DNA from 3 places in the Marinomonas sp. NPDC078689 genome. Region 2 is predicted to be linked to each of the others. Evidence: predicted binding sites of a transcription regulator. Region 2 holds the regulator's gene; each other region holds the start of a gene.

Region 1 (10,878 bases), 180 kb from region 2:
ATAAAGGTTTCATTACTCATTTCTTTTGATGCTTTAAGCAGCTGTGAAGTAGAACCAACAACGTCCGCCACTTCAACAACCGGCTCAGGTGATTCAGGGTGAACCAACACAGCTGCATCAGGATAAATGCTCTTTAGATCAAGAATGCCTTTTGCTTTGAACTCTTCATGGACAATACAAGCACCGTCCCAAAGAATCATATCCGCGCCTGTTTCACGCTGAATATAACCACCAAGATGTTGATCTGGCGCCCAAATAATCTTTTCACCCATGTCATTCAGATGGTTCACAACATCCAAGGCAATGCTGGACGTAACAACCCAGTCAGCACGCGCTTTTACGGCGGCAGAAGTGTTTGCGTAAACCACAACCTTACGATCAGGATATTGATCACAGAAAGCGGAAAAATCATCGATAGGACAACCAATATCTAGGGAGCAAGTGGCTTCCAAGGTTGGCATTAAAATGGTTTTTTCAGGACTGAGGATTTTAGCTGTCTCACCCATGAACTTAACGCCTGCAACCACTAAGGTCTCGGCCTCATGATTGGCACCAAAGCGCGCCATTTCTAGGGAGTCGGCAATCACACCGCCCGTCTCTTCTGCAAGCTCTTGAATCGCATCATCGGTATAGTAATGAGCAACCAGCACGGCGTTTTTTTGCTTCAATAGCGTTTTGATTTCTTCGCGAAGAGCGTCGTTGTCCAAGGCAGGGCTTTCAAGGGATTTTTCAGCGGCAGACAGGTGTTGTTGAACAGTAGCTCGTAATGCAACTTTATCAAAAAGTTCGGACATACAATTACCCCTTCAGGCACTTGGAGCGAGGTGATATTTGGTGGGTCGTACTGGATTCGAACCAGTGACCAATTGATTAAAAGTCAACTGCTCTACCAACTGAGCTAACGACCCAAAAATCACAGAAAGATAGTAAATAGGAAAAAGTTGGTGGGTCGTACTGGATTCGAACCAGTGACCAATTGATTAAAAGTCAACTGCTCTACCAACTGAGCTAACGACCCAACGGGTTGCGTATATTACAGAGCCCGTTGAGAATTGCAAGCTATTTCATGCTACTTAAATAACTTGTTGCTAGCTTAGCGGTTTTGCTTTCAGGAAAACGACTAATTACGTCCTGAAGATAAGACTTAGATGCACTCGCATTGCCCAACTGATCATTGACAATTCCAAGTTTATATAGCGCATCAGGCTCTTTGCTATGACCTGGAAACTTTTTAATGACGGTAGTAAAGGCTTGAGCGGCTTCTTTAGGCTTGCCAAGAACAAGTTTTAATTCCCCAAGCCAATAGTAGCCATTACCAGTAAGCGTGTTATCTGGGTAATCTTTTACGAATTCTGTAAAAGCCACTTCGGCCGTCTCAAATTGCTTACTGCGAATCAAACTATAAGCATCATCATAAGCCGAGCGGGCTTGTGGTGACACAGGAGTGAGTGCAATCGGCGCTAATTGAACCGAAGAAATACTATCTAATGACTCTTTTTTCGCATCAAGTGTCGCTGGAATAGCGGCAGGAGCCACACTTGTATTTGCCTGGGAAACTTGACTATTTTGCCTAGCGGCAGAAGCTGACATTAGCAGAGAAATACGCTTATCAAGATCAATATAACGATCTCGCTGTTGCGCTTTCATTTGAGACAATTCATGTCCCTGCTGTTCTAGTTGCCCTCTAAGATCTCGCACTTCCGATTGAAGCGAATCCAATTGTGAAAGCAGTTCGGCTGCAGCATGAGCGGGCAAGGTTCCTGCCTGCTGATTAGCAGCCATTGCTAGTGGGGCTGTTAAAAACAGCCCCACTGCAAAGGAGCGAGAAATAAGCTTATTTACGATCATTTTTCGTAACGTACTTCTACTCGACGATTTAGCTGCCAAGAAGAGGCATCATGACCAAAGGCAACAGGCACTTCTTCACCGAAACTAACGGTTTCGATTTGAGATGCTGCAACGCCTTGAATAGTCAAGTAACGGCTAACCGCTTTAGCACGACGCTCACCCAATGCCATGTTGTACTCACGAGTACCACGCTCATCCGCATGACCTTCTAGAACAACGCGAGCTTCTGGATGCGAAATAAGGTATTGAGCGTGTTTAGCAAGCGCTTCACGAGCCGCTGGGCGAACAACAGATTTGTCAAAATCGAAGTAGAATACAGTTTGAACACCATCAAGCATGCTCATGCTGTTTGCTTCGTCTGCTTTAGCTTGACCATCATCAACAATCACACTGCTTACTGCGCCATCTTGGTTTGCACCATAAGATTGATCCGCTGCATCCGCTGCTTGTTCAGTCGTTGCTGCTGCTTCGTCTGTCGCTGTTGTCGCAGAATCCGTGTCAGTTGAGGTTGTGCTACAACCCGCAATCCAAGCCGCAGATAAACCGATTACAGCAAACTTACCTAGTTTATTTACACTCATTATTCACTCCTTAATGTCTTTATTTGAAGTACGGAGACCATGCTGGTTCACGTACATCTCCATCTGCTGACGGCAGCTTGTATTTCACAAGCCCATCAACGGATACAACTGCCAATATGCCTTTTCCGTTTTCACTGGTGGCATACATAACCATGCTACCATTCGGCGCAATAGTTGGCGATTCGTCTAAATAGGTGCGAGTTAATATTTTTACTCGACCTGTTTTCATGTCTTGTAGCGCGATGTGGTAATTACCATCGTCTTTTTGAACCGTAACAAGGTAGCGCCCATCAGGCGTAAGCTCACCCTTACTGTTTGAGTCACCTTCAAACGTAACACGCTCTACACGCTTTGTCTTAACATCAAGACGATATATTTGCGGGTTGCCACCACGGTCAGAGGTAAAAATAATACCTTTGCCATCTGGCTCCCAGCTTGGTTCTGTATCAATAGCATAATGATTGGTCATACGCTCTAGTTTTTGTGTAGCAATATTTAACGTATAGATTTCAGGGTTACCATCTTTCGACAACACCAAGGCCAATTTCTTACCATCTGGAGACCAAGCAGGTGCACCATTTAGGCCTCTAAAGCGAGCCACTTGCTGTCTTTTCCCCGTCGCTAATTCTTGAATAAAGATATTAGGACGACGGTTTCTGAACATCACATAAGCAATGTACTTACCATTACCACTCCAAGATGGCGACAAGATAGGCTCTTTTGACTCTACGATAACTTGAGGTCTATGGCCGTCTGCGTCCGCCACTTGCAATTTGAAAGTAGGCGCAAGGCGATTGCCTTCTGTTGTTACATAAAGAATACGCGTACTGAAAGCGCCAGGAAGCCCAGTCAACAGCTGATACACCTTATCACTGATGTAATGAGCCGCATCGCGAAGGTTTGAAGCGTTCACATCGATGGAGGCATGCTTCTCAACCGGCTTCTGGCTCAACACATTGAGCAATTCAAAACCAACACGATAGCGATTGGCGGCGATTTTTTTCACCGAGCCAATCACCACATAATCACTTTTTAATAAGCGCCAATCACGATAAAACACATCCGCTTCTTTTGAAGGTTGGCTTAGCATGCTAGAGCGCGGAATCGCCTGAAATAAACCACTGCGCGTCAAATCGTCTTGAACAATTTGAGCAATATCTTCAGGTAGTGCATCCGTACCGTTGTAACCAAATGGAACAACAGCGATAGGCAACAATTGATCTGCCCCACTGGTGACCTCAATAACAAGCTGCGCCCTTGCGGTACTAACAAAGACAAAGCAGGTGAAAAATACTAAGAACCATTTACGTAATATCATTAGTTTCTTAAGTCCTGTGGATTAAAAATAATTACAACTCTTCGAAAGTTTCTGTCAAACACATAAGGGTCCACTTCCGATAACTCCTTAACAACAATGCTCCTTGCGGCGTCTTCTGCACGCTGATCAAACAAGGCGTCGCCACTTCCCTTAATAATGTTCACGGCCAACACTTCACCCGACGGCAAGAAAGAAATGGCCAACTCTGTTTTCATGCCATTTCGAGCGCTCGGTGGGCGATTCCACGCAGCGGTGATTCGATCATTGATTAAACCACTGATCGATTGCACCATTTGGGCCTCTTCTGCGGCTTTCTTCTCTTCTTCCGCTTTTTTCGCTGCGGCCGCTTCAGCGGCTTCTTTCGCTAAGCGCTCTTTTTCCGCTTCTCGAGCGGCAGCCTGCTTACGCTGTCTCTCTTTTTCCGCTAATTGTTTTGCTTCTTCCGCCTGACGCTTTTTCTCTTGCGCGGCCTTTTCTTGCTCAATGCGTTTTTTCTTTTCCGCCTCTTGTTTCGCGATTAAGGCTTCTTGCTGTTTTTTCTTAGCCGCGTCAGCGGCCTTCTCTTTCTCAGCAGCGGCTTTTTTCTTTGCAGCAGCCTGTTCAACGGCTTTTTTCTTCGCTTCTTTAGCTTGAGCTAGGCGTTTCTTTTGGGCCTCTAGCGCTTTTCTCTGCTCTAGCTTTTTGGCTTTTTGCTGAGCTTCTTTCTCTTTTTCTTTTTTCGCTATCGCCTGCTGCTGAATAATTTTTTTCTTTTCTTCCTCACGCTTGCCAATAATGGTCTGTGAAATATCCACCACAGTCGCATTCACAATAGGAGGTCGCTTAGGCAGAGGCTTTTCATTATCGCTAAAGTCCACCGCCACAAAACACGCAGCAACAATAACTAGATGAAGGCCAACCGCCAATAAGGCGGGAACGCCGTAACTGTCTTTACTCAGCAAATTCATTAATTATTGTCCGGCTCCGTTACCAATCCCACATTGGGCACGCCAGCTCCTTGCAAAGCCACCATTAGACCAACAACCGCACCATAAGAGACATTTTTATCACCTCTGACCAGTACGGGGATTCTAGGGTTTTGGTTTAATACCTTTTTTACCCTCGCCTGCAAAGCATCCAACTCGATCGGCTCTTGCTTGCCGCCAAAGTCCAAATAAAACTGCCCATTACTGTCGACAGAAGCAATCATCACATCGGTTTCTGTTTGCTGAATAGGCGATGCATTGGCGTTAGGTAACTTAACATCCACCCCTTGGGTAAGCATCGGCGCTGTGATCATAAAGATCACCAACAACACCAGCATAACATCAATGTAAGGAACCACATTGATCTCAGCCATAGGGCGACGTTTTTGTCTTCTTCTAGAGCGAGGCACTATGCTACGCCTCCCTCTCTCACGTGTACCTTACGATGAAGAATACTGGTGAATTCATCGGAGAAATTTTCATAGCCTGACGCCAGTGATTCTGCCACCGTTGAGAAACGGTTGTACGCAATAACCGCCGGAATCGCAGCCACCAAACCAATGGCCGTCGCAATGAGCGCTTCCGCGATACCCGGTGCGACCGTCGCCAGTGTGGCTTGCTGAACGTCTGCCAATCCAATAAAGGAATGCATGATGCCCCAAACCGTACCAAACAAGCCGATATAAGGGCTTGTTGAACCCACTGTTGCCAAAAAGGAAAGGTGTTTTTCTAGCTTCTCTTCTTCTCGATACAAGGCCACACGCATAGTACGCTGAACCCCTTCCATAACCGCATCAGGCTCGACATTATGACTTTGACGTAAGCGCGTAAACTCTTTAATACCCGCTGTAAAAATGCCTTCGATCCCTTCTACTTTTCGACCTTCTTGTGTGAGCTTTTTATAAAGCTTGCTCAAATCGATGCCGGACCAAAACTCATCTTCAAATTCTGTTCTTACTTTCTTAGCTTGCTTTAGCACACGCATTCTTTGAAAGATAATTACCCAAGAAAAGATGGATGCTGCCAACAGTATCAACATAACCATTTGCACAACAAAACTAGCGCTGGCAATTAAACCCAAAATTGACATTTTTAACCTCTATTTAAAATCTGAAGGTAGCTGGTAATTAAAATGCTCGTAGGCGCGCTTCGTAACTTGGCGACCTCGAGGCGTTCGTATAACAAAGCCTTGTTGTATTAAAAAAGGCTCAATAACATCTTCGATGGTGTCTTTGTCTTCGCCCACCGCCGCGGCAACACTGTCTAACCCAACCGGTCTGCCGTCAAACTTCTCTATCATAGTCAATAACATACGACGATCTAAATGATCAAAGCCTTGACTATCTACACTTAACATATCCAGTGCACGCTGAGCAACTTTTTGCCCCACTAACACATCGCCATTAACCTGCGCCACGTCTCTAACACGACGCAACAGTCGGTTGGCAATTCGCGGCGTACCACGGGAGCGACGCGCCACTTCAAAGCTTCCGGATTGGTCAAGCTCCATGCCCATTTTGCTGGCTGAGCGCGCCACTATGGTGGTCAGCGACTCAACATCATAAAACTCTAAACGCTGTACGATACCAAAGCGGTCTCGCAACGGCGATGTCAGCAAACCCGCTCGTGTGGTTGCTCCGACCAGCGTAAAGGGTGGGAGTTCAATTTTAATCGAACGCGCCGCAGGCCCTTCCCCGATCATGATATCCAACTGATAATCTTCCATCGCAGGATACAAGACCTCTTCAATAGCAGGACTCAAGCGATGTATTTCATCAATAAAGAGCACATCACCTTCATTAAGATTGGTTAATAATGCCGCCAAATCTCCCGCCCTTTCGAGCACAGGTCCTGAAGTGGTTTTGATTTCTGCGCCCATTTCATTGGCAATGATATTCGCCAATGTGGTTTTACCCAGCCCTGGTGGCCCAAAGATCAATGAATGATCCAGTGGTTCTCCACGCTGGCGAGCGGCTTGAATAAAAATATCCATTTGCTCTTTGACCACTGGCTGGCCGATGTACTCAGCAAGGGACTGCGGTCGAATGGCACGATCGACTTGTCGATCTGTGCCTTTTAATTCTGCCGAGATAATACGATCACTTTCTATCATCTTCTATTACCTTAGCATGGCTTTTAATGCCGCTTTAATAACCTCTTCACTGCTCGCTGCATCTACAGGCACAGTGGCGATCGCTTTGGCCGCTTCTTGAGGTTTGTAACCCAATGAAATAAGAGCCGCTTCGGCTTCTTGTCTTGGGTCGGCTTGGACTTGTTTCAATACCGCTGGGGTGGAAAAAAGATCCGTTTTCGCGGCTTGCCCCAATTTGTCTCTTAATTCAATGATCAAGCGTTCCGCGGTTTTCTTACCTACCCCCGGAATCCTGGTTAATGCAGTGACGTCAGACTCCTGCACATTGGCAATCAACTCTTCCGACGACATGCTAGACAAGACTGCTAAGGCCATTTTAGGGCCTATGCCATTTACCTTGATCAGCACTTTAAACAGCGCGCGCTCACTTTTATCAATGAAGCCGTAAAGCGTATGCGAGTCTTCTTTTACTTGAAAATGCGTATACAGAACCACGCTACCACCAATCGGCGGCAACTCATAAATCGTTGTCATCGAGGCGCTAAGTTCATAGCCGATGCCATTTACATCCACCAACAATTCCGGCGGCGATTTCTCGATCAATGTTCCAGCAATCCTACCTATCACACACTTTTCCTTATATCCATTTCAGACCAACGCTTTGACGTTCGCCCTGCTCTTTTCCCGACGCCATATTCCAGGCCGCCTGATGTTCTTGTATTAGCATGACACAATGCAATCGCGAGCGCATCGGCTGCGTCGGCTTGCGGAGGAGAAGACAAGCCTAATAACAACTGAACCATGGCTTGCACTTGGGTTTTGTCTGCGTTGCCATTGCCAACCACAGATTGTTTGACGCGTCGCGCAGCGTACTCGTTAACAAACAGCTCTTTGAGCGCTGCCGCCACAATGGCCGCCCCCCTTGCTTGCCCCAGTTTTAAGGCTGAGTTGGCATTTTTCGCAAGAAACACTTCTTCAATGGCAAATTCGTCTGGCGCGTATTCATCCAACAAGGTGGTGACAGAATTAAAAATCACCTTAAGGCGAACAGATAAGGCCTCATCGGGTAAGCGAACACAGCCGCTATTCACATAGACAGACTTACCATTAGTCACATCAATAATGCCAAAGCCCGTTATTCTTGAGCCTGGGTCTATTGCTAAAATTCTGGTCGTCGCCATCATTAACCTATTAAAGAGTCAATATTACTGTATATTTCAACAGCCTTTAACTTACAGAGTATACAATCCTGACATAAAAAAAGGCCGTTTAATAACGGCCTTTTACATTTTTTTTTCGCTCTCTTAACAAACATCACCGTCAGTAGAGCGAAGGTGGCGCTAAGCTTACTCTGTCACTGGCTTTCTAACGCGAATATTCAGCTCTTTCAACTGTTTATCGCTTACTTCACCTGGTGCTTGAGTTAACAAACAAGTCGCACTTTGTGTTTTCGGGAAGGCAATGACGTCACGAATAGAAGCCGAACCTGTCATCAACATAACGAGGCGATCTAGACCGAATGCCAAACCACCATGCGGTGGCGCACCAAATTTCAATGCGTCTAGTAAGAAGCCAAATTTCTCTTCTTGCTCTTCTTCACTGATATTAAGCAACTCAAACACAGTTTCTTGCATAGAAGACTGGTGAATACGGATCGAACCACCGCCCAACTCAGTACCATTCAAGACCATGTCGTATGCTTGAGACAAGGCATTAAGCGGATCTGCTTTTAGCGCTTCTGGAGAGCAAGAAGGCGCAGTGAAAGGATGGTGAATAGCCGTGATGCCACCATCGGATGTTTCTTCAAACATTGGGAAGTCAACTACCCATAAAGGCGCCCACTCACAAGTGTACAAGTTAAGATCTTCACCCAACTTGCAACGTAATGCACCCAAAGCTTCGTTTACGACTTTTGCAGAATCCGAGCCGAAGAAGATCAAGTCGCCATCTTGTGCATCAAGACGAGTCATCAATTCTTGGCGTACTTCCATCGGTAAGAACTTAACGATTGGAGACTGTAGGCCTTCTTCAAGGTTAGACTTGTCGTTCACCTTGATGTAAGCCAACCCTTTGGCGCCGTAAATACCAACAAATTTAGTGTACTCGTCAATTTGCTTACGAGTCAGCGAGTTACCGCCAGGCACTTTCAATGCGGCAACACGACCTTTAGGGTCTTTTGCTGGGCCAGAGAAGACTTTAAAGTCCACGTCTGCCATCAGGTCAGACACGGTCACAATCGTCAATGGAATACGTAGATCAGGCTTGTCGCTGCCGTAGGTTTCCATTGCTTCAGAGTAAGGCATGCGTGGGAAGGTGCCCAAATCAATGTTCATTAGCTCTTTAAACAAGCTCGTGATCATTTCTTCTGTCATGCCCATGATCTGCTCTTCGCTCATGAAAGACGTTTCGATGTCTACTTGAGTGAATTCAGGTTGGCGATCGGCACGCAAATCTTCATCACGGAAACATTTAGCAATTTGGTAGTAACGATCAAAACCAGACACCATCAACAGCTGCTTGAACAACTGAGGAGACTGAGGAAGCGCAAAGAAGCTACCTTGTTGAGTACGGCTTGGTACCAAATAATCACGCGCACCTTCTGGTGTTGCGCGCGTTAGAATCGGCGTTTCGATGTCTAAGAAGCCATTGTCATCCAAGTAGCGACGCAATACAGACGTTACTTTTGAGCGAAAACGCATTTTTTGCTGAATTTCTGGACGACGTAAATCGATAAAACGGTTTTTCAAACGAACGTCTTCACCAACAGATTGATGCTCATCAAGCTGGAATGGTGGTGTTTTTGCGGAGTTTAGAATCTCAAGCTCTAAGCCCAAGACTTCGATCTCACCTGTGTTCATGTTTGGGTTAACTGTCCCTTCTGGACGAGCACGAACCAAGCCTTTTAGCTTAACAACAAATTCGTTACGAACACTGTCCGCAATGGCAAAACTGTCTGCACGATCTGGGTCAAATACCACCTGAGTGATGCCTTCGCGATCACGCACGTCTAAGAAAATAACCCCGCCGTGGTCACGGCGACGATGAACCCAACCACATAAAGTGATTTCTTGTGAAATGTTAGAAGCATTTAATTCGCCGCAATAATGGCTGCGCATAATTTCTATCCTATTACTGTCTCAGTAAGAGAGTGAAGTGTTCTTTGTTCGCTTTTTGTTAGACCAGAAAACAAAATGTGTTTCCCATATAAGGAGGAAAACAAAAAGCCAAAATATTTTAAGGCAAAGCATTATATGCGAACCAAGTCATACTCTCTAGAGTAAGAAGGAAATTTGTCTATAACAGTCCATTTCTTCATAAGACACTGGCTATTTCATAAACAATTTCGATTCCAGATTGCTTCAAAAGCACTTCGTCGCCTTCCATTTTACCAACCAGTGTCAGCCCTACTGGGCTAGATGGGGTAACCAAAAAGACACTTTTACCATCGCCTAGCTCAACACTTAAGCCTCCCGCACAAGCAGAAAGATAAAACCATTTGCTATTTTTCTGTTGCGCATTGACCTCGATCAGGCCCACTAGCGCCCCTGTTTTTATCTCATCGTCTTCACCGAAGAACACCGCCTTGTGATTCGAAAAGCTTAAAAAATCCTTTTCACACTCCAACACTCTTTGTGACTGCCCATGGGCAAGATAGGACGCCTCCAATCCGAAGGTATCGTATTTATTTTCCGCCACACTCTCTTCACTGGTCGCCGCGTCGTAAGCTTGGTTCGCGGCCCATTTCGCGGTCTCAAAGCGTTTTTCAAGAGCGCTTATTATGGCTTCATACACGGTTACTTTGTTCATTTCGTCTCACAACAACTAGGGGTACGACACATTATTAATCACGCTCTTTTATCAAGAAATTGGTGCAATGAATAAGCAAGATACAAGGAAGCCTCACGGCAAGGCATTTTCTCAATTGACAAAGTCAACCAATAAAACTATAGTGATAATCGTTCTCATATAAGAAGCGAGTCACTTTTATGCCAAGCAACCTTGATGAATCACTGCACAGACTTATCCATTGCTATAAGTCCCAGGTCAAACGCACCATCAGTGACTCTCATTTGG
Region 2 (10,878 bases):
TTGTTCGTTACAGTCGTAAAACCAAAGAACAATACGTGATGACCGAGGAAGAAGGCAAACCAACGGGCTGGAAAGCATTTTATGTTGGTAAGCAGTGGGTGATCGAAGAAGGGAAGAAAAAGAAATGAGTGCGGCGACTCCGGCGAGTCTCACCAACCAAAAATTAGATTCGGCGCGTCGCTTCCTACGCCAAAGCCAAGACGGAAATGAGTCTTGGTTGAGCGTAGGGCTAGAAAGCGCGGCCATCTTTCATTTGCGAAGTGCGCTGAATGGTTTGTTGCAAGAGGTGAGTCTGGCGTACCAGCTCGCCTCTGGCTTGCAGCTAGAGAGTTTACTAAGAGAAGCGCAAGCTAACGGTGTTGTGGTGCCTGTATTAGCAGAATTGCAAGACTTGTCGTCACAGCCAAATTCTTGGTTAAATCAATTGGAGCAAGCTTACTTGGTTCAATTCGAATGTCGTTCATCGATGTTTGCGAAAGCCAGTGAGGCAAATTTGATTGGTCGTGGTGGAGATGACGGCGCATCGATTAATTTGTTTTTATCAAAGCTGACGGAGTTGGTGTTGCGTTTTAGAGAAGAGTCCTCAGAGTATTAAATATGAAAGAATCTTATCTCGAAATAGTTGAGCTGGATAACGGTGATATTGTGTTACGTCCGGTGGGCGACGAAGGCGAGACGACCGAGCCTTTGGCCACATTGAGCATTTCGGACGATACTAAAGATTATCTTAAAGAACGTTATTTTGAATTGGCTAAATGTATGTTTCATGCCGGCATTGATTTTGTTTATTCAGAAGAGCCAACGTTTGGCGATGAAACAGAACATCTAGACGATATGGATCTAAGGCCAAAAATTCTCCATTAAAAAAGGCGAAGTGTTTGCTTCGCCTTTTTTGTGTTTTGCTGGCTTAGTTAGATGGTTTGGCGAATGACGCCAACGGAGAGTCCTTCAATGGCAAACTCTTCGCTTTCTAAGTCCACAATGATGTCGTCAAAATCTTCATTCTCTGGTGCTAAGCGGATAATGCTGCCTTTTTGAAAGAAGCGTTTTACAGTGACTTCTTCTCCAATGCGCGCAACAACGATTTGCCCGTCTCGTATGGCGGTTGTTTTGTGCACGGCAAGTAAGTCGCCTTCCATAATGCCAATATTTTTCATACTGGTGCCTGAGACAGACAGAAGATAGTCTGCTTTAGGTGAGAACATGGCGGCAGGAACATTGACGTGAGACGCAATGTTTTCTTGGGCAAGAATCGGGAAGCCGGCGGCGACTTTACCAATAACAGGCAGCCCAGGCTCGATGTTTTCGGCGGGGGCTGGCTCTTCAAGTAAGCGGATGCCGCGTGATGCCCCAGAAAGCATTTCGATTGCGCCTTTCTTGGCAAGAGCCTTCAGGTGTTCTTCAGCGGCATTAGGGGATTTGAATCCTAGGCGGCTGGCGATTTCTGCGCGTGTCGGAGGAAAGCCAGTCTCGCTAATAAATTCGCGAATGGTTTCTAGTACGTCAGATTGTCTGTTGGTTAATTTAATCATAGCGCCATCTGGTTGTTTATACAGTAACTGTTATTATATACAGCATTATTCAAGATACTCAATAATTTAAATGCTTTCAGACGAACTAAAAACACAAATTCATCTTGCTTACCGCGCCTCACTGGAAGCAAAGTCCCATAAACCTAGGGTTGGTCAGCGTCAGATGATCGGCGCGATCGCTCGCACCTTGGGGAATATTAAACAAGACAGCGAAGGTGAACGCTTAGGTGAAAAGCACGTGGCTGTGGTTGAGGCCGGTACGGGTACGGGTAAAACTTTATCCTATTGCCTTGCGGCGATTCCGATTGCGAAGGCGCGTGGCCTCAAGTTGATTATTTCGACGGCTACCGTGGCGTTGCAAGAGCAGATTCTGCACAAGGAATTGCCTAATTTACTGGAACACACGGCTTTAAGCTTTAAATACACCTTGGCAAAAGGGCGTGGGCGCTATCTTTGTTTGAATAACCTTGAAGGGTTTTTGAGCACAGAAGAGCAGGGCATGGAAGACATGTTTGCCGGTTTGTTTGAGCAGCATTTGCAGGTTGATGATGTGAATACGCCGCTTTATCAAGAGATGGATCTTGCCTTGTCTAAAGGTGAGTGGGATGGCGACAAAGACAACTGGGAAGGCATTATCCGCGATCAGGATTGGCGCCGTCTGACCACGGATCATCAGCAGTGTACCAATCGCAATTGTGCGAATTATTCTGCTTGCCCATTTTTCAAAGCCCGCGGTGAGATTGAAGATGCCGACGTGATTGTTGCTAACCATGATTTGGTGTTGGCGGATCTTTCCCTTGGTGGCGGTGCTATTCTAACGCCGCCTAAAGAAACGATTTATGTTTTTGATGAAGGACATCACCTACCAGATAAAGCCATTGGTCATTTCCGTCATGAAGTGCGCTTGCAGCAAAGTATTACTTGGTTACGACAGTTAGAAAAAAATCTGGTGAACTTAAAGCAAGAGTTGACCGACGATGTCAGTTTGACCGGGCAGTTGTTGCTTAAAATTCCTCAGCAAATCCAAGCCATTGTGAATTTTATTCAGTATGCACAACAAGGTTTAGCGCCTTATATTCAAGGTTTGGGCTTGGATCAGGATAACAATCAGCATCGCTTTGAATTTGGGGTTATTCCCGATGAGTTGCGCCAGCTGGCGTATAGTTTGCAGACCTCATACCAAAAACTCTTCAATAATATTGAAAGTATTCAGGATGAGTGTAAAAAGACCAAACAAAATGAAGGGATGGGAGTGACGCCCGAAACGGCCGAAACTTGGCAGCCGATTTTGGGGGTGATTTTAGGCCGACTGGAGCAGTGTGTTGAGTTGTGGCGACTTTATTCTGCCGTGGATGATCAAAAGTACCCGCCTAATGCGCGTTGGTTAGTGGTCACAGGGCAGGGCATGGAGCAGGATATTGAGCTGGGTGGTTCGCCAATCTTGGCGGCGCACACCTTGCGTCAGCAGCTTTGGGATAAGTGTTTTGGCGCCGTTGTGACCTCGGCTACACTGACAGCGCTGAATCAATTTCATCGCTTCAATATGCGTTCTGGGGTGCCTCAAGAAAGCGAATACCTGCGCGTATTGAGCCCTTTTGACTTTCAAAAGCATGGTTTGTTGGTGATTCCAGACATGGAAAACGAACCGAATCGTGTGGAACAGCACACCAAAGAAATTGTCCAGTATCTTGATAAGCAAGTGGATAAGGAAAAAGGCAGTTTGGTATTGTTTTCTTCGCGTCGTCAAATGGAAGAAGTTGCGCAGTCTTTGGCACCAGGTTTGCAAGAAGTGCTGCTGATGCAAGGAGAGCAATCGAAACGGGTGATTTTAGATTCCCATCGTGCGCGCATTGATGCTGGTAAAGGTAGCCTGCTGTTTGGTTTGGCCAGTTTTGCGGAGGGGGTGGATTTACCAGGGAATTATTTGACCTGTGTTTACATCGCCAAGATTCCTTTTGCAGTACCGGATGACCCCGTTGAGGCGACGCTTGCCGAGTGGATTCAAAAACGTGGTGGTAACCCCTTTATGGAAATCACCATTCCGGATGCGTCATTGCGATTGGTGCAGGCGACAGGGCGCTTATTGCGCAGTGAGACCGACTCCGGTGAAATTCATATTTTAGACAAACGATTACGAACAAAACGCTATGGACAGCAGCTAATAAATAGTCTGCCACCTTATCGACAACAATAACTTACGAAAAGCAAGGGGTGATAAAGGCCTGTCATTTAGGTACACTCCACGCAAAGATACATAAACGTAAAATACATAAGAAGCATATAGATTCCAATATGGAAAACCAAAAGACAGAAACTACATCAGAGCAAAAACCAAAAGCCAAACGCCCACGTCGTTCTAATAAGCGTTTTAAGACAGGAAATCCTGCTGCCGCAGAGAAATCAGTAAACGAAACATCTGATTCACCGGCTGTTGAGGCGCCACCGCGTAGTGGTAGTAAAGCCTGGTCTATTGATGACTTCAAGGTCCCTGAAGTTGAAGGTAAAACACGTTTTCATGATTTAAATTTACCTGATCGTGTTTTGAAGTCGATTGAAGAAATGGGCTTTGAATATTGCAGTGAAATACAGGCTGAAACCTTGCCAATGACCTTGCAAGGTTATGATTTGATTGGTCAGGCGCAAACAGGAACCGGTAAAACAGCGGCCTTTTTGATTGCCATGATCAGTGACTTTTTGGATTACCCACTGGTTGAAAAGCGAGCCAATAACTTGGCCCGTGGCTTGATCATAGCGCCAACACGAGAGCTTGCTCTACAGATCGCTGAAGAAGCGGTTAAATTGACTGACAACAGTCATTTGAACGTCGTTGCCTTGGTTGGTGGCATGAGTTATGAAAAGCAGAAGCGCCAGTTGGAAACTGAAAATGTTGATATCTTGGTGGCAACACCAGGTCGATTGTTGGACTTTGCTCGTCATAAGAAAGTGTTGCTGAGCCATGTTGAGTGTTTGGTTTTAGACGAAGCGGACCGCATGTTATCCATGGGCTTTATTCCCGATGTGAAAAGCATCATTCGTATGACGCCGCATAAAGAAAAGCGTCAAACTATGCTGTTTAGTGCGACTTTCCCGAAAGACATTCAAGCCTTGGCGACACAGTGGACCTACTTTCCAAAAGAAGTGTCTGTGGTACCTAAAGAAGCGACCAATCAGAATATTGATCAGGTTATTTATACGGTTGAAGCCGATCAAAAATGGCCGGTGCTTAAGCAACTAATTGAAGGAAACGGCAATCAAAGAACCATTATCTTTGCTAATCGCCGTGATGAAACACGCGACCTTTATGAGAAGCTGAGAAAAGCGAACATTAACTGCGCTATCTTGTCTGGCGAAGTGGCTCAAGATAAACGAGTGAAGACCTTGAAAGGCTTTAAAGATGGCACTATTCAAGTATTAGTAGCAACCGATGTTGCTGGGCGTGGTATCCACGTTGATAATATTGAATTGGTGGTTAACTATGCCTTGCCGGAAGACCCAGAAGATTATGTGCACCGTATAGGTCGTACTGGTCGTGGCGGTGAAATGGGCAAATCGGTGAGTTTTGCCAGTGAAGACGATGCGTTTCTTATTCCAGAAATCGAAAAGGTCGTTGGCGAAAGTATTCGTTGTGAATACATGGTTAATACCTCGCTATAACATACACCACCTAAGTGAGTGCCTATGAAATTAGAACATCACTTTGCCGGATTAGGAGAGGCGTTTTACGCAAAAACGTCGATCCAGCCACTTCTCAAGCAGCGTTTGGTTGAATTTAACCAAGCGCTCGCTCATTCTTTGTCTATTGATATCAAGTCCCCTCAAACGAAGCGTATTTTGCATGGTGAAGAGCCATTGGAAAACGCGTTAAGTATGGTTTATGCCGGTCATCAATTTGGTGGTTTCTCCCCACAATTGGGTGACGGTCGTGGTGTTTTATTGGGTGAAGTTCTTGATGATCAAGGTGTACTGCGTGATCTGCATATGAAAGGCGCTGGCCCCACGCCTTTTTCGCGTCGTGGTGATGGGCGAGCGGTTTTGCGCTCGTGCATAAGAGAATACCTTGCCAGCGAGTTTATGCACGCCATGGGGATTCCTACGTCACGCGCTTTGGCGCTTTATACCAGTGCTCAAGCAGTGTATCGAGAGCAGCCAGAACCTGGTGCTATGTTATTGCGTACCGCGCAAGGGCATATTCGTTTTGGGCACTTTGAGTACTTTTTCTATCAAGGGAAAGAGGCCGAACTTAATCAGCTGATTGATTATTGTTTGCAGCACTATTACCCAGATTGTTTGGCAACTGAGTCGCCCCTAGAGAGCATGTTGGTGGAAGTGGTTGAGCGTACCGCAAGAATGATTGCTAAGTGGCAGGCCGTTGGTTTTCAGCACGGCGTGATGAACACTGACAATTTTTCGTTTACTGGCGAAACCATTGATTATGGCCCTTATGGCTTTATGGAAGATTATCAGCCCGATTGGGTGTGTAATCATTCGGATCATGAAGGGCGTTATGCCTTCTCGCGTCAGCCGGGGATTGGTTTGTGGAACTTAAATTGCCTGATGCGATGTTTTTCAAAGCATCTTGAGCGGGATCAATTGATCGCCATTTTGCAGCATTATGAAGTGACCTTACAGGCGGAATATGAGACCTTGATGGCCGCTAAACTCGGCCTTCCTGTCGGTGAGGTTGTGACTAAACTCTTGTCCTCTTTGTTTGTTGTCTTGGCAGCGGAGAAAATGGACTACAGTCTTTTCTTCCGCTTATTGAGTCAATTACAGCCTAATGAATTTGATCTTATCCTAGATGAAGTCGTGGATAGGGAGCGCATGCGTGCTTGGTTGCTTGATTATCAGCAAGCAAGGCTGGCGTTGGATCAAACGTGGGAGCAGTGCAGTGCGCCTATGTTGCAGGTGAATCCTAAATTTGTGCTAAGGAATTATCTTGCGCATGAGGCGATTGAAGCGGCTGAGCAAGGTGACTTCTTGCCATTTCGTCGTTTACTTTCAGTGTTAAATGCGCCTTTTGATGAGCATGAATCATCAGACCAGTTGGCGCAACGCTCTCCGGAATGGGGGCGATCGTTAGAAGTGAGTTGTTCATCCTAATGACAATTAGGTGTTATTTTTTGAAGAGAAGGGATGATGAAAAAACAATCAGTTTGTGTGTTAGGTGGTGGTAGTTTTGGTACCGCGTTGGCCAATATAATGGCGAATAATGGGCATCAAGTAAGCCAATGGATGCGCAACGAACAGCAGGTTGAAGAGATTAATTTAACGGGGCTAAATAGCCGTTACCTGCCGAATGCGCCCTTGCATCAAGAATTGTTGGCCACCAGTAATTTAGAGCAAGCGATAAAGGAAAGTGACACTATTTTTGTCTCTATTCCATCTAAATCTTTTGCGCAAGTCGTGGATCGCATTGAGCCGCTACTGACAGCCGATAAAATGCTTATCAGTACCACGAAAGGCTTTAATCCAAATCATTTTGAACTTATGAGTGATATTTTGCGTCGTAACACAGTGACGCAAAAAATTGGTGTTCTCAGCGGCCCTAATTTGGCGAAAGAGATTGCTGCAGGGCAAATGACAGGTTCAGTCATAGCGAGCCATGATGAACAGGTCAGAGAGCGTGTTATCGAGCTGTTGAAGTCGCCTACTTTTCGGGTCTATGAAAATACCGATAGTACGGGCGTTGAGTTAGCAGGCGCGCTAAAAAATATTTATGCCATTGTGTGTGGTTTGGCAAAAGCCCTGCAAGTGGGTGAAAATACGATGGCGATGATTATGACGCGAAGTTTGGCGGAGATGAGTCGATTTGCGGTGCATTTTGGCGCAAATCCGATGACGTTTCTGGGGTTGGCGGGAATGGGCGATTTGATCGCAACCTGCACCTCTCCTTTGAGTCGAAATTATCGTGTGGGTTATGCGATTGGCTCAGGAAAAGACTTACAAGCGGCCATCGAGGACATTGGTGAAGTGGCTGAAGGGGTGAATACCTTGCGAATGGTGGTAGAGGAAGCAAAGAAACACGACCTTTACATGCCTTTAGCGGAAGGTTTATCGAAGCTGCTTTTTGATCAAGCAAAATTAGAAACGCTAATCGGATCTATGATGACTGGCGAACAAAAATGGGACGTCGAATTTGCGACGTACGAGGAGAATAAACATGGCTAAACCAGGTTACGCAAACCAAGGATTTTGGTTTCGATTGATTTTTATGTTGTTTTACTGGTGTGTGCTTAATGTGGCCATCACTGTTTTTGGTATTTTGGTGATTGTGGTGAGCGTGGTCAGACTGTGCTCACGTGCTGAGCCTGTGACTGTTTCTGGTTGGTTGCGCAGTGTGGGTGTGTTTGTGCGCCAAATTATTGATTTTCTTGCTTACAACGAGGAAGAAAAGCCTTTTCCATTCCAGCCTTGGCCTAAGGGTGTAAAGGATGAGCAGTAAGAAGCAGCTTTACGTTTTGCGCCATGGCAATGCCTTTGCTCATGGCTATGAACGAGATGATCTTCGTGAATTGACGCCAGAAGGCATCGAGGAAGTGAAGCAAACTGCCCGTGCTTTTAATGAGCAAGGGGAGCGTCTTGATGCGGTATTTGTGAGTCCTTATGTGCGAGCGCAACAGACGGCAAAGTATTTTTTGGCGGAACTGGATCAAACTGACGTTGAGGTGCAATCGTGCCCGCTGATTACGCCAAGTGGTAAAGAGTTGGATGTTGCTTTGTGGTTAAACGATCAAAAAGCCAAGTCTATTTTGCTCATCACGCACCAACCTTTTGCCCATCAGTTGGTTGAGCTGTTGTCTGATGAGCCCTTGCCGGCGAGTTTTGCGATGACGACAGCCGCATTGGCTGCGCTTGAGGGCGAGTTGTTTGCGACGGCGTGTTGCCAATATCGTTGGATCATTGCCCAGTAATTAGGTCGTTGTGTGATGAATGCTGTTTGGCGGTAGAAAAAGGAAGTGACTATGGGGCGTGATGTTGTTTTTAATTTGGCGCATGCCAACATTGCAGGGATTCAGTGGCTGTCGCAGAATTCCTCAGCGTTAAAAATCTTGTCTTTGCATGGTTGGCTCGACAATGCCGCCAGCTTTCGAACTCTTTCTCCTTATTTTTCAGATTTCAACTTCACGGCATTGGATTTTGCCGGGCATGGCTTATCTGATCATCGTCCGCTGGGCAGCTTTTATCATCTTTGGGATTATGTTTTAGACACGGTCAGTGTGCTGAATCTCTCTAATCAAAGTAGTTGGTTGGTGGGGCACAGTATGGGTGGGGCCGTGGCCATGATGGTGGCGGCCGTTGCGCCGGAAAAAGTTCGTGGCCTAATTATCTTGGATAATATGGGGCCGCTGACCAATCAGCCAGAAGAGCGTGTTGTGACCTTGCAAAAAGCGATTCGAAAAATGTCGAAGCATCGACAGGATCGATTTTCTCAATATCAAACAAAAGCAGACATGGTGCTGGCGCGGATGAATGGCTTTACCTCCTTGTCCCAGGAAGCGGCGTCTTTGTTGGTTGAGCGAGGTGCTGAACAGCGGGGCGGAGTCTGGTCGTGGCGGCACGATGGCAAGCTGACTTTTCCTTCCCCATATCGTATGGATGAGGCCGGTGTTGAGGCCTTTATTTCAGAGATTAAATGCCCGACGCTGGCGTTAGTGGCTGAGCAGGGTATTTATAAAGATTCTATTTCTTTGGTTGAAAAACGTGCTAGTCAATTTCCGTGGCTTACACTTAAGTGGGTGGCGGGAAATCATCATTTTCATTTAGAGCCAGAAACGGCTGCTTCGGTTGCTGATGAGATACAGACATTTATTGATCTTAATTAGCGACAACATACTAATAAAAAAAGGAAGGTATAAAATGATCAGACTTAAGCAGGTGATTGTGGCTTGTTCTGCGTTAATTGCTACTTATGCCTTTGCCGATATCTCTCATATTGAGGCCTATCGTGGCGCTCAGTTGGTGAAGAGCGATACGCAAGAGAATCAGTCAGTAGAGATTCCTCTTGGCAAAATTCAGCGTTCTGGACGAGGCTGGGAGCCGGAGTCTGTGTTACGGGTAAAGGGCTCTGTGTTTCGTTCGCTTTATAAAATAGAGCGTAATGAGCCACTAGAATCGGTGTTTGCTTACTACAAAGATGTGTTACTGGCGCACGGTCAGAAAGTGATTTTTCAGTGTGAAAGCCGCAGTTGTGGAAGCAGCAATGCGTGGGCCAATAACTTTTTTAAGAATTATTTGTTGTACGGAGCAGACGACAGTCAGCTACTGATGGTAGTGCAGGATAATCACGATGATTATCAGGTGATCTACATTAATCGTCGCGGCGCAGGCGATATTATGGTGCGTCTGGACAGTATCGCATTGCTGGCCTCGCAAGACTCTGAGTTTGAGGTGGTGGCGCAGATGGCGGTAGACGATTTTCCTCGCATTCGTCGTTTCCTTCGAGATCTGCCAGATGGCCAGCAAGTTGTTGGTTTTGTGAGTAGTCAGAAAGTCGGCTCTGTTTCTTCTATAGAGCAAGGCGATCGTTATATTAAGGCGCTCATGTCTGGGATTGGTGAACAATTAAGTGAGCAGGTGCGTTTTATTAACGTGGCGGATATGGGGCGTGATGTGTTGGGGCATCATCGTGTGTCATTTGTGTATGTTGCCCCTCAATTGGACTGACGATGAAAAAAACCGTATCCCTTGTTCTAGGTAGTGGTGCTGCCCGTGGTAATGCGCATATTGGAGTTATTCAGGCGATAGAAGATCAAGGTTACGACATCGTAAGCATCTCAGGGTGCTCGATTGGCTCTATTGTTGGTGGTGTATTTGCGGCGGGTAAAATCAATGACTATAGCGAGTGGGCGCGCTCGCTAGACAAAGTAAGTGTGTTGCGCATGCTGGATATGTCCTTTCGTCATGGGGCTTATATTAAAGGGGATCGTTTTTTTCAGGTGGTGGAAGACATCATTGGTGAGGCGCCGGCGATAGAGTCCCTTGCTATTCCTTATACCGCGGTCGCGGTGGATTTGCTTAATCAAAAAGAGTTTTGGTTTCAAAAAGGCAATTTGATTGACGCCATGCGGGCCTCTTCTGCTATTCCGTCCGTGGTGGCTCCCGTGCAATTGGACAATCGTATTTATGTTGACGGTGGTGTGCTGAACCCTCTGCCGATTATTCCAACGGTGTCGGCTGGTGCGGATTATATTATCGCGGTGGATTTAAATGGACCGGCGCAAGAGCTCACCACAGAGACACTGGTGGAAAAAAACAATGAGCCTGAGTGGTGGTCAGGCTTTAAAGGCTTTTTTGTAAAAAGCCGCACGGACGAAGAAATTGAAGCGCGAAACATCAGTAAAAATGG
Region 3 (10,878 bases), on a different contig from region 2:
TCATTGGTGTGTTTATTTTACGACATCTTTCATCCTTAGCTGTGTGCTGGGTTTGGTGTGTTGCAAACGATCATAAATAGAGCCTATTTTGATCATCTTATGTCGCATGAAAGTTGCTTTTAGACACTCAAGTAAATGGTTTTTTCTTTGAGTTGATAATGCGGCTTGTGTTCATATTCTCTCGCTTTCTATGGATAAAGGGATTATAAAGAAAGGACATCGCATGTTCATAAGTGCCTCTTTTTGAGAGTGTGTTCTTGCTGTTAACGCATCGCGCTCTTCATTCTATAAGCATTCAGCTACGCCTATTTTATTCATTACTCAGAGCTCAAACGAAGATGAAAATATTCAGTTGCCAACAGTGTTCACAAGTCTTGTTATTTGAAAATACCTTGTGTGAAAATTGTGGATCTGCCTTAGGTTTTTTGCCGGACCAAATGGTATTAAGTGCACTTAAGCCACATGATTCAGGCTATCTTGCTTTAGCGGACACATCTGTGCCGGCACCCGTATGGCATTATTGTGATAATCATCAACATGGGGTGTGTAATTGGCTGGTGGAGAGCGACCATACTTTTTGCATGGCCTGTGATTTGAACCGACACATACCCAATCTAGAAGCCATTGAGCAACGCCAAGCTTGGCAGCAGCTAGAGTTTGCTAAACATCGATTAGTCTATTCATTGCTGCAATTAGAGTTGCCCTTGATCAGCAAAAAAGAAGACCCTGAAGACGGTTTATCATTCGACTTCATCTCAGAAGAAAATGTGGTGCCGGACAATGCGCAATCCAGTACCGGTCATGCGCTTGGGCAAGTCACTATTAATGCCGCAGAAGCGAACAGTGCTGATCGTGAGCAAATGCGAGAAGACATGAATGAGTCTTACCGTACGCTAATTGGCCATTTTCGCCATGAGGTTGGGCATTATTATTGGGATCAATTGGTGGCGACAGACGAAAGTACGTTAGCGCTTTATCGCGAATTGTTTGGCGATGAACGGGAAAGCTATAAAGATGCTTTGCAGCGCCATTATGAGACGCCAGTCGAGAATTGGCGTGAGCAGTTTGTCAGTGTTTATGCATCCTCTCACCCTTGGGAAGATTGGGCCGAAACTTGGGCGCATTATCTGCATATCCTCGACACGTTAGAAACCGCGAGTCAGTTCGGGATGAGCCTTCAGCCGCCTAATGCTCAATATCAGTCACTTTGTGTGAATGTGACGATTGACCCGTATCAACACTCAAACTTTGATGACATTCTGGCTCAGTATTTACCGCTTACGTTTGCTGTGAATAACCTCAATCGAAGCATGGGGCAGCCGGATTTATACCCGTTTGTTATTGTCCCCGCTGTGCGTAAAAAATTGAATTTCATTCATCAATTATTACAGCCGATGTTATGAGGGGCTTAGCCTTCATGAGTCATCGTTAGAGCCAAAAATCTCAGTTAGAAAAGACAAAAACGCCATCAAGGAGAGGGCGTTTTTGCTAAAGGCTCGCTGTGGGATTAAGCCGCGTCGCTTTCAGGGTAATCGTTGCTATCTTCATCGAATGAGGTGGAGATTTCCTCTGCATCGTAAATAGCGTCTTCATCTGGTTCTATGACAAGATCTTCTAACGGCAAAGTGTCGTTTTTGTTTTGCTCTTTCGGTTGTGTTTCTTTGGCTTTGGATTTTATCTTTGGTGTGGTCTTACGCTTTGCACCTAAGGCCTCTAGCAGCGTGTCCTTGTTTTCAGCAAGATACATCGACAAGGCTTCTTTTTGCTGATGGTCTCCTGCTAAATCACTACTTTCTAACACTTCATAAAGTGCGTCTGCTGTGTCGAGTAACTTGTCATAGGCATCGGCTTCAGCTTTGGAAGTAAATGTCATTTTCTCAATTCCATCACGTTCTACAACGTATTTAATAACTACAGGCATGATCCACCCTCGTGAAAAATTATACTGTATAAATATACAGGAATGTTTTTCGTTCTGTCTAGTGCTTTTAGTTGGTGATTAATACAATGATTGATAAAGTAGTGCCCTTAATGAAGGAACCTAATTGTTATGTCATTCGATTTTTCTCAGCTCTCTTTTTCCGATTTTGACTTTTCGGTTGTGAAAGACCACCTCGAAATATTTTTGACCGTTGTTTGGCTATTGCTCTCCTATATTATCCGTCGCTTTACTAAGCGCGCTATTCGGCTGCATCCGACCTTAGAACATGACAAAAAACGTCAAAGAATCAATTCATTAGACAATATTTTCAACCTACTGTTGGTGGTGGGTTTTATTTTAATTTGGTCTTCTGAATTACAAAATATTGCGATCTCCATTGCTGCCTTTATGGTGGCCTTGGTATTGGCGACGAAAGAGTTTATTTCTTGCATAGTCGGGGCCTTTTATCGCGCCAGTACTCGACCTTATCAAGTGGGCGATTGGGTAAGAATTGCCAATTATGAAGGCGAGGTCACAGACAGCGATTGGCTTTCAACGACGCTTTTTGAAGTGGATTTGAAAGGTGGCAGTTACGGTTATACAGGACGAACAACTGTGATCCCCAACAGTGTATTGCTGACGCATACGGTGCAAAACCTGAACTACATGCGTCGCTATGTGACCCATACCTTTTCGATTTCTAGACTGACTGATGACGTCAATTTGTTTGAAATTAAAGGCAAAATACTGGATAAGATACGGGAATACAGCGAGCACTTTCATGAGGTTGCGATTCGTTACAATAGCCTGATTGAGAAGCGCTTAGACATTAAAATCTCAGGGCCTGAGCCTAAAGTGCGAATCACGACCTCCCCTGAAGGCTATAATATTTTCACCGTTTCATTATTTTGTCCGACGGAAGAAGCCATGGTGATTGAACAAAAAGTAACGGAAGACTTTATGAACTTTTGGTTTGAAAAAAGGGCTAGATAGTGAACAAAGTGGCTTTTTAGGAGAAACAGATGGCAATTCGTCGAATGATCGCATGCGTGGTTTTACTCGTAACCACTTTGATGCTGACAGGCTGTGACGGTCTAAGCATAAGTGAAGCTGAGTTAAATCAAGCGGTCGCGAAGCAGTTAGAACAAAGTAAACAAAATCATATTCAATTAACGCTAGAAGGTGGTAACACCTTGGATATGAATTTATTGGTAAAAACAGCCCATATTGATTTAACCGATCGTGATGGTGGTTTGGCTTTGGTGGACCTTAATACAGATTTACAGGGCACCTTAAGCGCATTTGGACAGTCTTTTTCATTTAGTACACAAGTGAACCCATCGTTCGAGTCAGGTGTGCGATTAGAAGAAAACCGTGTTTATTTAGTGGCGCCCAAAATCACTAAAATAGACGTTGAGGGCTCTAGCTTTAGTGACAAAATGCTGCGTTCGACATTGGGGTCTTTGCATGACGATTTCGAGAAAGCCTTAGCAAACTACTTCGATTCGCACCCTGTTTATGTGCTAGATCATTCGACAACAGAAAAAGCGACAGCGTCGATGATTAAAGACATCTCAATCAAAGAAGATGCGATAGAGTTCGCCATTTTCTAGGGACTCTCTATAATATCGCGCAAAATGCGCGGTTGCGCCGCTTAACTAAACCGCTGAGCCAAGTCGCTAAGTCAACACTTAACGACCTTGCTGAGTTGAAATAACAGAGGAAATATCATGTCCATTGCTGACAACCAAGTCGTTCAATTTAACTACACGCTTCGCCATGGTGAAGAGTTGATCGAAACTTCCGCGGGTAAAGACCCTATTTCTTACCTACACGGCCACGGCAATGTGATTCCTGGTCTTGAAAAGGCCATGGAAGGAAAAGAAGTCGGTGCTGAATTTGAAGTGACAGTACCAAGCGCAGAAGCGTACGGCGATCGTCATGAAGACCGTACTCAAGAAGTGCCTGTGAAACACCTTCAAGGTGGAAAACGTTGGAAACCAGGCATGATTGCTATGGTTCAAACAGATCAAGGTATGCGCCAAGTCAGCATTATTAAAGCGGGTTTAAAGCGCGCTCTTGTGGACTTGAACCACCCTCTATCTGGTAAAGACCTGACGTTTAACATTGAAATCGTAGACGTACGTGATGCGACAGACGATGAGATTGCCCATGGCCATGCTCACGGCGTAGGCGGTCACCACCACTAAGCATTATTCGTCTGATAAAGCCCCTGTTGCCTTTGGCAATAGGGGCTTTTTTGTGGCTCATGAGCTAGGTCATCAATCGAGTTGTTTTTAATGGGAATCGTTATCAATAACTTGACAGGAAAAGAATGTCGTCTCATTATTGATAATAGTTATCATTTCAATAGGCAGGACGACATCATGAGCCATTATCTAGTTCCCTTCTCGGTAATAGAGCAAGCCATTCAAGGCGGTCAGTGTGCGGATTCACCAGAAGTACTCTACCATTATCTCAATACGAGTGAAGAATACGCTGAGCGGCTAAATATTAATGATGCCGTGATCTTGCATCAGCGTGTTTTCAATGTTTTATTGGATACTGTGTGCGATTCACACATTGCACTGAATTGGCGACAAGTCTGCTTAGATATGGTCTATCGGCCATTAGCGAATCTAAAACGACTGATTGTGACTTATCAAGACGCCAAAGCGTATTTCAAAATGGAACATGACTTACGAACGTTGAGTCATTATTTTTTGTGCTCGTTGGAACAAGAAGGAAGTCGTTAGATCATGAAAATGCGAATTGAAAAAGACAGCATGGGCGAATTAAATGTCCCTGAAAAGGCCCTATACGGCGCACAGACACAGCGTGCAATCAATAATTTCCCTGTCAGTGGTGAAGCATTGCCAGAGGCGTTTATTCGCTCTCTTATCTTAATTAAATCCGCTGCGGCTCGCGCCAATCAAACCTTAGAATGCATCACACCGGCTCAGTCAAACGCCATTCAAAATGCTTGTGAAGAGTTGCTAAATGACCCTGATTTAATGACGCATTTCCCTGTGGACGTCTACCAAACAGGGTCTGGCACTAGCTCTAATATGAATGCCAATGAAGTGATTGCTACCATAGCGAATCGCTACAGTGAGACAAAAATCAGCCCCAATGATCATGTGAACTTTGGTCAAAGTAGCAATGACGTTATTCCAAGTGCGATCCATGTAAGTGCGAGTTTGGAGCTGACTGGGCATCTCATTCCTGCCATTGCGCACTTAAAATCGACGATTAAAGAAAAAGGCAATGCCTTAAAAGGGTATACCAAGACAGGGCGAACCCATTTGATGGATGCCATGCCGGTGCGTTTCGATCAAACCTTCCATGCTTGGGCGGCTCAACTTAAAGATAATCTCGATAATTTAAAATATTTAGAAACCAAGATTACTCGCTTAGCACAAGGCGGTACGGCGGTAGGCACTGGCATCAATGCGCACCCTGAATTCGCCGCCTTATTTGCGAAAGAATTGTCTGATTTAACCAATGTTACTTTTACTCCTGGCGACAATTTCTTTGCATTAATTGGCTCTCAAGATACTGCCGTCGCACTATCAGGGCAGCTAAAAGCGGTGGCGGTTAGCTATATGAAAATCGCGAATGATTTACGTTGGATGAATTCAGGACCATTGGCAGGATTAGGTGAAATTACGCTAGAAGCGCTGCAACCTGGCTCATCCATTATGCCAGGTAAAGTTAACCCAGTGATTCCGGAAGCGGTTGCCATGGTTTCTGCGCAAGTTATTGGTAACGATGCTGCCATTACCATTGGTGGGCAGGCGGGCAACTTTGAGCTTAATGTCATGCTGCCGATGATTGCAAAAAATCTATTAAGCAGCATTAAATTGCTAGCCAACAGCGGTCGCTTATTAGCGGACAGCGCCATCGCGACCTTGACGGTTAATGAAGACAAACTCAATGAAGCCTTGCATCGTAACCCGATTTTGGTCACCGCATTGAACCCGATTATTGGCTATTCAAAAGCCGCAGAAATCGCCAAAAAAGCCTATAAAGAAGGCCGACCTGTGGTTGATGTAGCAGAAGAAGAAACGGATTTAAACCGCGATGAGCTTTTATCATTATTGGATCCAGCAAAATTAACTCATGGTGGTTTGTAGTGTTTTTCTGATTTCTTTTCCCTGAATCAGAAGAGAAAAAAACCAGCGTGTGAGGAACGCCTCACTACGCTGGTTTTTTTTGTCAGCCAGTGATTATCGCGTGACTATTTTGCTCATCTGTTCAACCTGTCTTTGCCCAATGCCATCGCTTCTAGCTACTGTGTATAAGTGCCCATATCTTATTCTCCTAACGTCTTTGTTTGACTCACTACTAGGAATACTTGCCTATTAAACAAGAAGATGATTATCTTGAGTTTCTTGATCTGAACAAGATCTTAAGCCAGTGATTGGTCTGCTCGATAGAAGCCGTTGTTTATTTGGAGAAAACTATGAATTCGGAGTTGTTCCTTCGGCCCGCGACCATGGCTGATGCAGATTGTTTATTAGAATGGCGCAATGATCTAGCAACGCGTAAGGCATCCCTGTCTGCTGGTCGAGTGGAAGTAGCAGATCATTTAAAGTGGCTGCGAAATACTATCCATAATGATCAAAGGCGTTTACAAATTGCAGAATTAAACCATCGCGCGGTCGGTACAATAAGAGCCGATTTAGACCCTGAAGGGTGGCTTTTATCGTGGACGGTTTCCCCTAAAGCACGAGGCAAGGGGGTTGCCCAGAAAATGTTGGATTGTTTTATTCTTGAATTGGATGGGACGCTTTTAGCCCAGATAAAAGCGACCAACATAGCTTCACAAAAAGTCGCAGAGCGAGCGGGGTTTACCCTTGAAGAAGCCCGCGCTGGTATTTTGTATTATCGAAAAGCGCTTGGTTAAGGCGCTGTTTGATGTCTAGTTTTCATCAAAGCGAATTCGAACTTTAGGCTCGTTAGCCTGTTTTCTAGTGGGCTCGCGTAATGGATCAACCAACTTTTCTAAGCCATTAATCTTGATTTCTAAGGCAAGCTGTAGCCATTGCCCTAGGTTGCCATTCGGCCAACCTTCATGAGCGAACCACAATAAATAGGCTTCTGGTAAGTCGATCAAAATACGACCTTGGTATTTTCCAAACGGCATGGTTTGGCGGGCGACTTGAACAAGGTCTTGTTGAGAAAACATAAAGAGACTCATTTATTAGTACAATTTAGCGTATTTAATCATAGCTTGGGCGTGCTCGCTAATCGCTAAAAAGGCGGTTGTTGACTGAAGCGCTGAATCAAATAGTCACACACTTTTTGCAATTTAGGCGACGGCTGCCGCACTTTTGGATACACCAACCAAACACCGCTGTATGGGTATTGGTATTGTGGCAATAGAGCAATGAGCTCACCGGATGCCAGTTCATCGGCAACGTAATAATCGGGGAGTTGAGCAATGCCTAAGCCTTTTTTGACCGCGTCTAACAATGCCGGCCCCGAGTTACTGCGCCAATGGCTCGATACTTTCACTTCTTTGCGCTGACCATCTTGTTGAAATAACCAATGAGTTTTTGAACCGATGAGGCAGTGGTGCTTATTAAGTTCAGCTAACGTATGAGGGATACCGTGGCGATCTACGTAGTCGCGGGAGGCGCATAAATATTCTACTCGGTCGCATAAGCGGCGAGACAGGTGGCTAGAGTCTTTTAATGAGCCCATACGGATGGCAAGGTCATAGCCTTCTTCGATAAGATCGACAGGGCGATTACTGAGGTGAAAATCCAACTCTATTTTTGGGTGTTCGATTAAAAAATCGTTTATCACAGGCGCAATAAAACGCTCTCCAAATGTCGTTGCACAGGTTATTTTAAAAGGGCCTACTAGCGCGTTATTAAGGCTAGAGATGACTTCCTCTGCACTGCTCAGTGCTTCGGGTAGACCACGACAATGGTGATAATACAATTCCCCCGCTTCACTTAAACGAATGCGTCTTGTGGTGCGAAACAGCAAGGTTGTTCCCAGCTCACTTTCGAGTTGAGTGATGAGGCGACTAATATGAGAAGCAGAGACTTTCAGCTGTAGAGCAGCGGCCGAAAAACTGCCTTGCCTCACGACTTCGATAAAGGCTTCCATTGCTTCCCAATTCTTCATAGTGTGTTCATCTGCTGGTAAAGAGGCGTGTATTTTAGCGCAGATTTTGGAATATCGACAAGGATTGTTGCTGTATAGCAACAATCCTTTTCTGAAATAGCTATTATCGTCCTAATCATTTGCGACTACACTACAAGCAGTTAAGTAATTCGTACCTTATTGAAAGCACATATTGGAGAAGACAATGAAATGTAAAGCAGCTGTTGCTTGGGGCCCAGGCCAACCACTTAAGATTGAAGAAGTCGATGTTCAAGACCCACAAGCGGGTGAAGTTCTTGTGCGTATGGTGGCAACGGGTGTTTGTCATACGGACGCTTTCACTCTGTCTGGTGAAGACCCAGAGGGTGTGTTTCCTGCCATCCTAGGCCATGAAGGTGCAGGTGTAGTAGAAGCGGTAGGTGAAGGCGTGACCACGCTAAAACCTGGCGATCACGTTATTCCACTATACACAGCAGAGTGTGGCGAATGTAAATTCTGTAAGTCTGGCAAAACCAACCTTTGTAGCGCCGTTCGCGAAACACAAGGTAAGGGCTTAATGCCAGATGGTACTAGTCGTTTTAGCATTAATGGTGAGCCAATTTTCCATTACATGGGAACCTCTACTTTCTCTGAATACAGTGTCGTTCCTGAAATTTCTCTGGCGAAAATCCACGTAGACGCGCCATTGGAAAAAGTGTGCTTGCTAGGTTGTGGTATTACCACGGGTATTGGCGCGGTATTGAATACGGCAAAAGTAGAAAAAGGTGCCACAGTCGCGGTCTTTGGTTTGGGCGGCATTGGTCTGTCGGTTATCCAAGGTGCGCGCATGGCCGGTGCTTCTCGCATTATCGCGATCGATTTTAATGAGTCTAAGTTCGAGATGGCGGAGCAATTTGGTGCTACAGACTTTATTAACCCGAAAAAATTCTCTGATCCGATTCAGCAAGTGATCGTAGAAATGACGGATGGCGGTGTAGATTACTCTTTTGAATGTATTGGTAATGTTCAAGTAATGCGCCAAGCACTTGAGTGCTGCCATAAAGGATGGGGCGAATCCATTGTCATTGGTGTGGCGGGTGCAGGCCAAGAAATCTCAACGCGTCCATTCCAATTGGTAACAGGTCGAGTCTGGAAAGGGTCTGCTTTTGGTGGTGTAAAAGGTCGCAGCCAATTACCTGGTTACGTAGAAGATTACATGAATGGCAAGATCGAAATCGACCCATTTGTCACGCACACAATGCCACTTGAAGACATCAATAAAGCCTTTGATCTAATGCATGCAGGCGAGAGTATTCGTACTGTTATCCTTTTTGATAAGTAAGTTTTTTGATTCGTTTGCACGGTGTTTGCCGTGCAAACTCAAAGGAAGCTAACGATGGAATTATTATCCAATACAAAAAGCTTTGGTGGCTGGCTGAAACGCTATCGTCATGAAAGTTTGTCTGTTCGTGGTGAAATGACGTTTGCAATCTATTTGCCGCCGCAAGCTGAGACGCAAAAAGTGCCTGTTTTATACTGGTTGTCAGGTTTAACCTGCACGGATGAAAACTTTATGCAGAAGGCGGGAGCGTTCCGAAAAGCCGCAGAGCTAGGTTTGGCCATTGTTTGTCCAGATACCAGCCCGCGCGGAACGGACTATCCTGGAGAGCATGAAAGTTACGACTTTGGCTCAGGCGCAGGTTTTTATGTAAACGCCGAGGTTGCACCTTATTCCAATACGTACCATATGTACGATTATGTGGTGCAAGAGTTGCCTCATTTGGTCGAAACGCACTTTCCTGTGACGGATCAACGTTCTATTTCTGGCCACTCTATGGGTGGGCACGGCGCCTTGATTTGTGCGCTTAAAAACCCAGGTAAATACCAATCTGTTTCTGCTTTTGCTCCCATTACCAACCCAACTCAATGCCCTTGGGGCGAGAAAGCGTTCGCTGGTTACTTGGGAGAAGATCGCAAAGCATGGAAAGAGTGGGATGCCACTTGTCTAATCGAGAAAGCAGAAGAGCGTTTACCGCTGTTTATCGATCAGGGCGAAGCGGATAATTTCTTGGTGGAACAGCTTAAACCAGAGGCGCTCGAAGTTGCATGTGAAAGCGCAGGACACCCAATTACCTTGCGTCGTCAGCCTGGTTACGACCATAGCTACTTCTTCATTGCCAGCTTCATTGATGAGCATCTAGAGTTTCACTCTAAAGCATTGAGCTAGTCTCTAGTGAAAGGCGCTGCCGCGCAGTAGAAATGCATTGAAAAGCGAGCGACTGCTCGCTTTTGTTGTTTTTATCGATGTGCTATTTCGCCGTCAATAAGCAACGACAAGTCGATATTTAAAAAGCGGCTATTTGGAGTGGGCAGCGCAAGCGAGGTTTGGTTTATGTTTGTTTGTGATCTACCCTTTTGAAAGTAGGTGAAGCATTATTTTATTATCTAAACCGCATTTTCTGACTATTGCGTTTATGGCTATCACTGTTTTCAGTGAGGCCAGTTGTGAACGATTAACAAAAAAGAGGTCTATATGGATGTGCCTAAAAAACCTTTAAATGAAGCTGAGAGGCTGCATGCTTTAAGGGCGTTAAAAATTCTGGATACGTCTCAGGATGAGAGGTTTGATCGTATTACGCGTATGGCAGCACGCATATTTAGAGTGCCGATTACATTGGTTAGTTTTGTTGATGAGTCACGCCAATGGTTTAAATCTAGCCAAGGGCTAACGATCCAAGAAACACCAAGAGATGTTTCTTTTTGCGCCCATGTTATCAATCAAGATGATATTTTCGTTGTGGCTGACACCTTAAAGGATAGTCGTTTTTTTGATAATCCCTTGGTGCTCAATGACCCCT

Evidence for each region. Region 2 encodes LexA, which represses DNA repair genes until DNA is damaged. Its sites were predicted from a motif close to TACTGTNTANNTANACAGTA; they were not measured.
Region 1: a site for LexA is predicted at 8,011-8,030, ahead of ruvC (crossover junction endodeoxyribonuclease RuvC). Genes of this name have one in related genera too.
Region 3: a site for LexA is predicted at 1,944-1,963, ahead of ACIGBN_RS00715 (YebG family protein). Genes of this name have one in related genera too.

Annotation. Positions count from the first base shown of each region.
Region 1 covers NZ_JBITUJ010000003.1:65,883-76,760, reverse strand. The annotation lists gene nadA (quinolinate synthase NadA) at 1-794, opposite strand, end outside; tRNA gene ACIGBN_RS06515 (tRNA-Lys) at 833-908, opposite strand; tRNA gene ACIGBN_RS06510 (tRNA-Lys) at 943-1,018, opposite strand; gene ybgF (tol-pal system protein YbgF) at 1,060-1,848, opposite strand; gene pal (peptidoglycan-associated lipoprotein Pal) at 1,845-2,429, opposite strand; gene tolB (Tol-Pal system beta propeller repeat protein TolB) at 2,449-3,747, opposite strand; gene ACIGBN_RS06490 (TonB C-terminal domain-containing protein) at 3,747-4,694, opposite strand; gene tolR (protein TolR) at 4,694-5,122, opposite strand; gene tolQ (protein TolQ) at 5,122-5,802, opposite strand; gene ruvB (Holliday junction branch migration DNA helicase RuvB) at 5,812-6,825, opposite strand; gene ruvA (Holliday junction branch migration protein RuvA) at 6,832-7,431, opposite strand; gene ruvC (crossover junction endodeoxyribonuclease RuvC) at 7,428-7,985, opposite strand; gene aspS (aspartate--tRNA ligase) at 8,151-9,920, opposite strand; gene ACIGBN_RS06455 (transcription elongation factor GreAB) at 10,117-10,611, opposite strand; gene ACIGBN_RS06450 (MarR family winged helix-turn-helix transcriptional regulator) at 10,791-10,878, shown strand, end outside.
Region 2 covers NZ_JBITUJ010000003.1:248,782-259,659, reverse strand. The annotation lists gene topA (type I DNA topoisomerase) at 1-128, shown strand, start outside; gene ACIGBN_RS07435 (DUF6586 family protein) at 125-595, shown strand; gene ACIGBN_RS07430 (hypothetical protein) at 598-864, shown strand; gene lexA (transcriptional repressor LexA) at 912-1,532, opposite strand; gene dinG (ATP-dependent DNA helicase DinG) at 1,603-3,726, shown strand; gene ACIGBN_RS07415 (DEAD/DEAH box helicase) at 3,825-5,186, shown strand; gene ACIGBN_RS07410 (YdiU family protein) at 5,211-6,632, shown strand; gene ACIGBN_RS07405 (NAD(P)H-dependent glycerol-3-phosphate dehydrogenase) at 6,669-7,700, shown strand; gene ACIGBN_RS07400 (DUF4389 domain-containing protein) at 7,693-7,974, shown strand; gene sixA (phosphohistidine phosphatase SixA) at 7,964-8,443, shown strand; gene ACIGBN_RS07390 (alpha/beta fold hydrolase) at 8,495-9,355, shown strand; gene ACIGBN_RS07385 (DUF4892 domain-containing protein) at 9,390-10,196, shown strand; gene ACIGBN_RS07380 (patatin-like phospholipase family protein) at 10,199-10,878, shown strand, end outside.
Region 3 covers NZ_JBITUJ010000001.1:161,137-172,014, forward strand. The annotation lists gene ACIGBN_RS00710 (putative zinc-binding metallopeptidase) at 339-1,403, shown strand; gene ACIGBN_RS00715 (YebG family protein) at 1,508-1,921, opposite strand; gene ACIGBN_RS00720 (mechanosensitive ion channel family protein) at 2,051-2,914, shown strand; gene ACIGBN_RS00725 (DUF1439 domain-containing protein) at 2,944-3,534, shown strand; gene ACIGBN_RS00730 (peptidylprolyl isomerase) at 3,652-4,131, shown strand; gene ACIGBN_RS00735 (hypothetical protein) at 4,309-4,677, shown strand; gene ACIGBN_RS00740 (class II fumarate hydratase) at 4,681-6,057, shown strand; gene ACIGBN_RS00745 (GNAT family N-acetyltransferase) at 6,387-6,830, shown strand; gene ACIGBN_RS00750 (DUF3820 family protein) at 6,846-7,112, opposite strand; gene ACIGBN_RS00755 (LysR family transcriptional regulator) at 7,178-8,062, opposite strand; gene ACIGBN_RS00760 (S-(hydroxymethyl)glutathione dehydrogenase/class III alcohol dehydrogenase) at 8,247-9,362, shown strand; gene fghA (S-formylglutathione hydrolase) at 9,417-10,247, shown strand; gene ACIGBN_RS00770 (sensor domain-containing diguanylate cyclase) at 10,554-10,878, shown strand, end outside.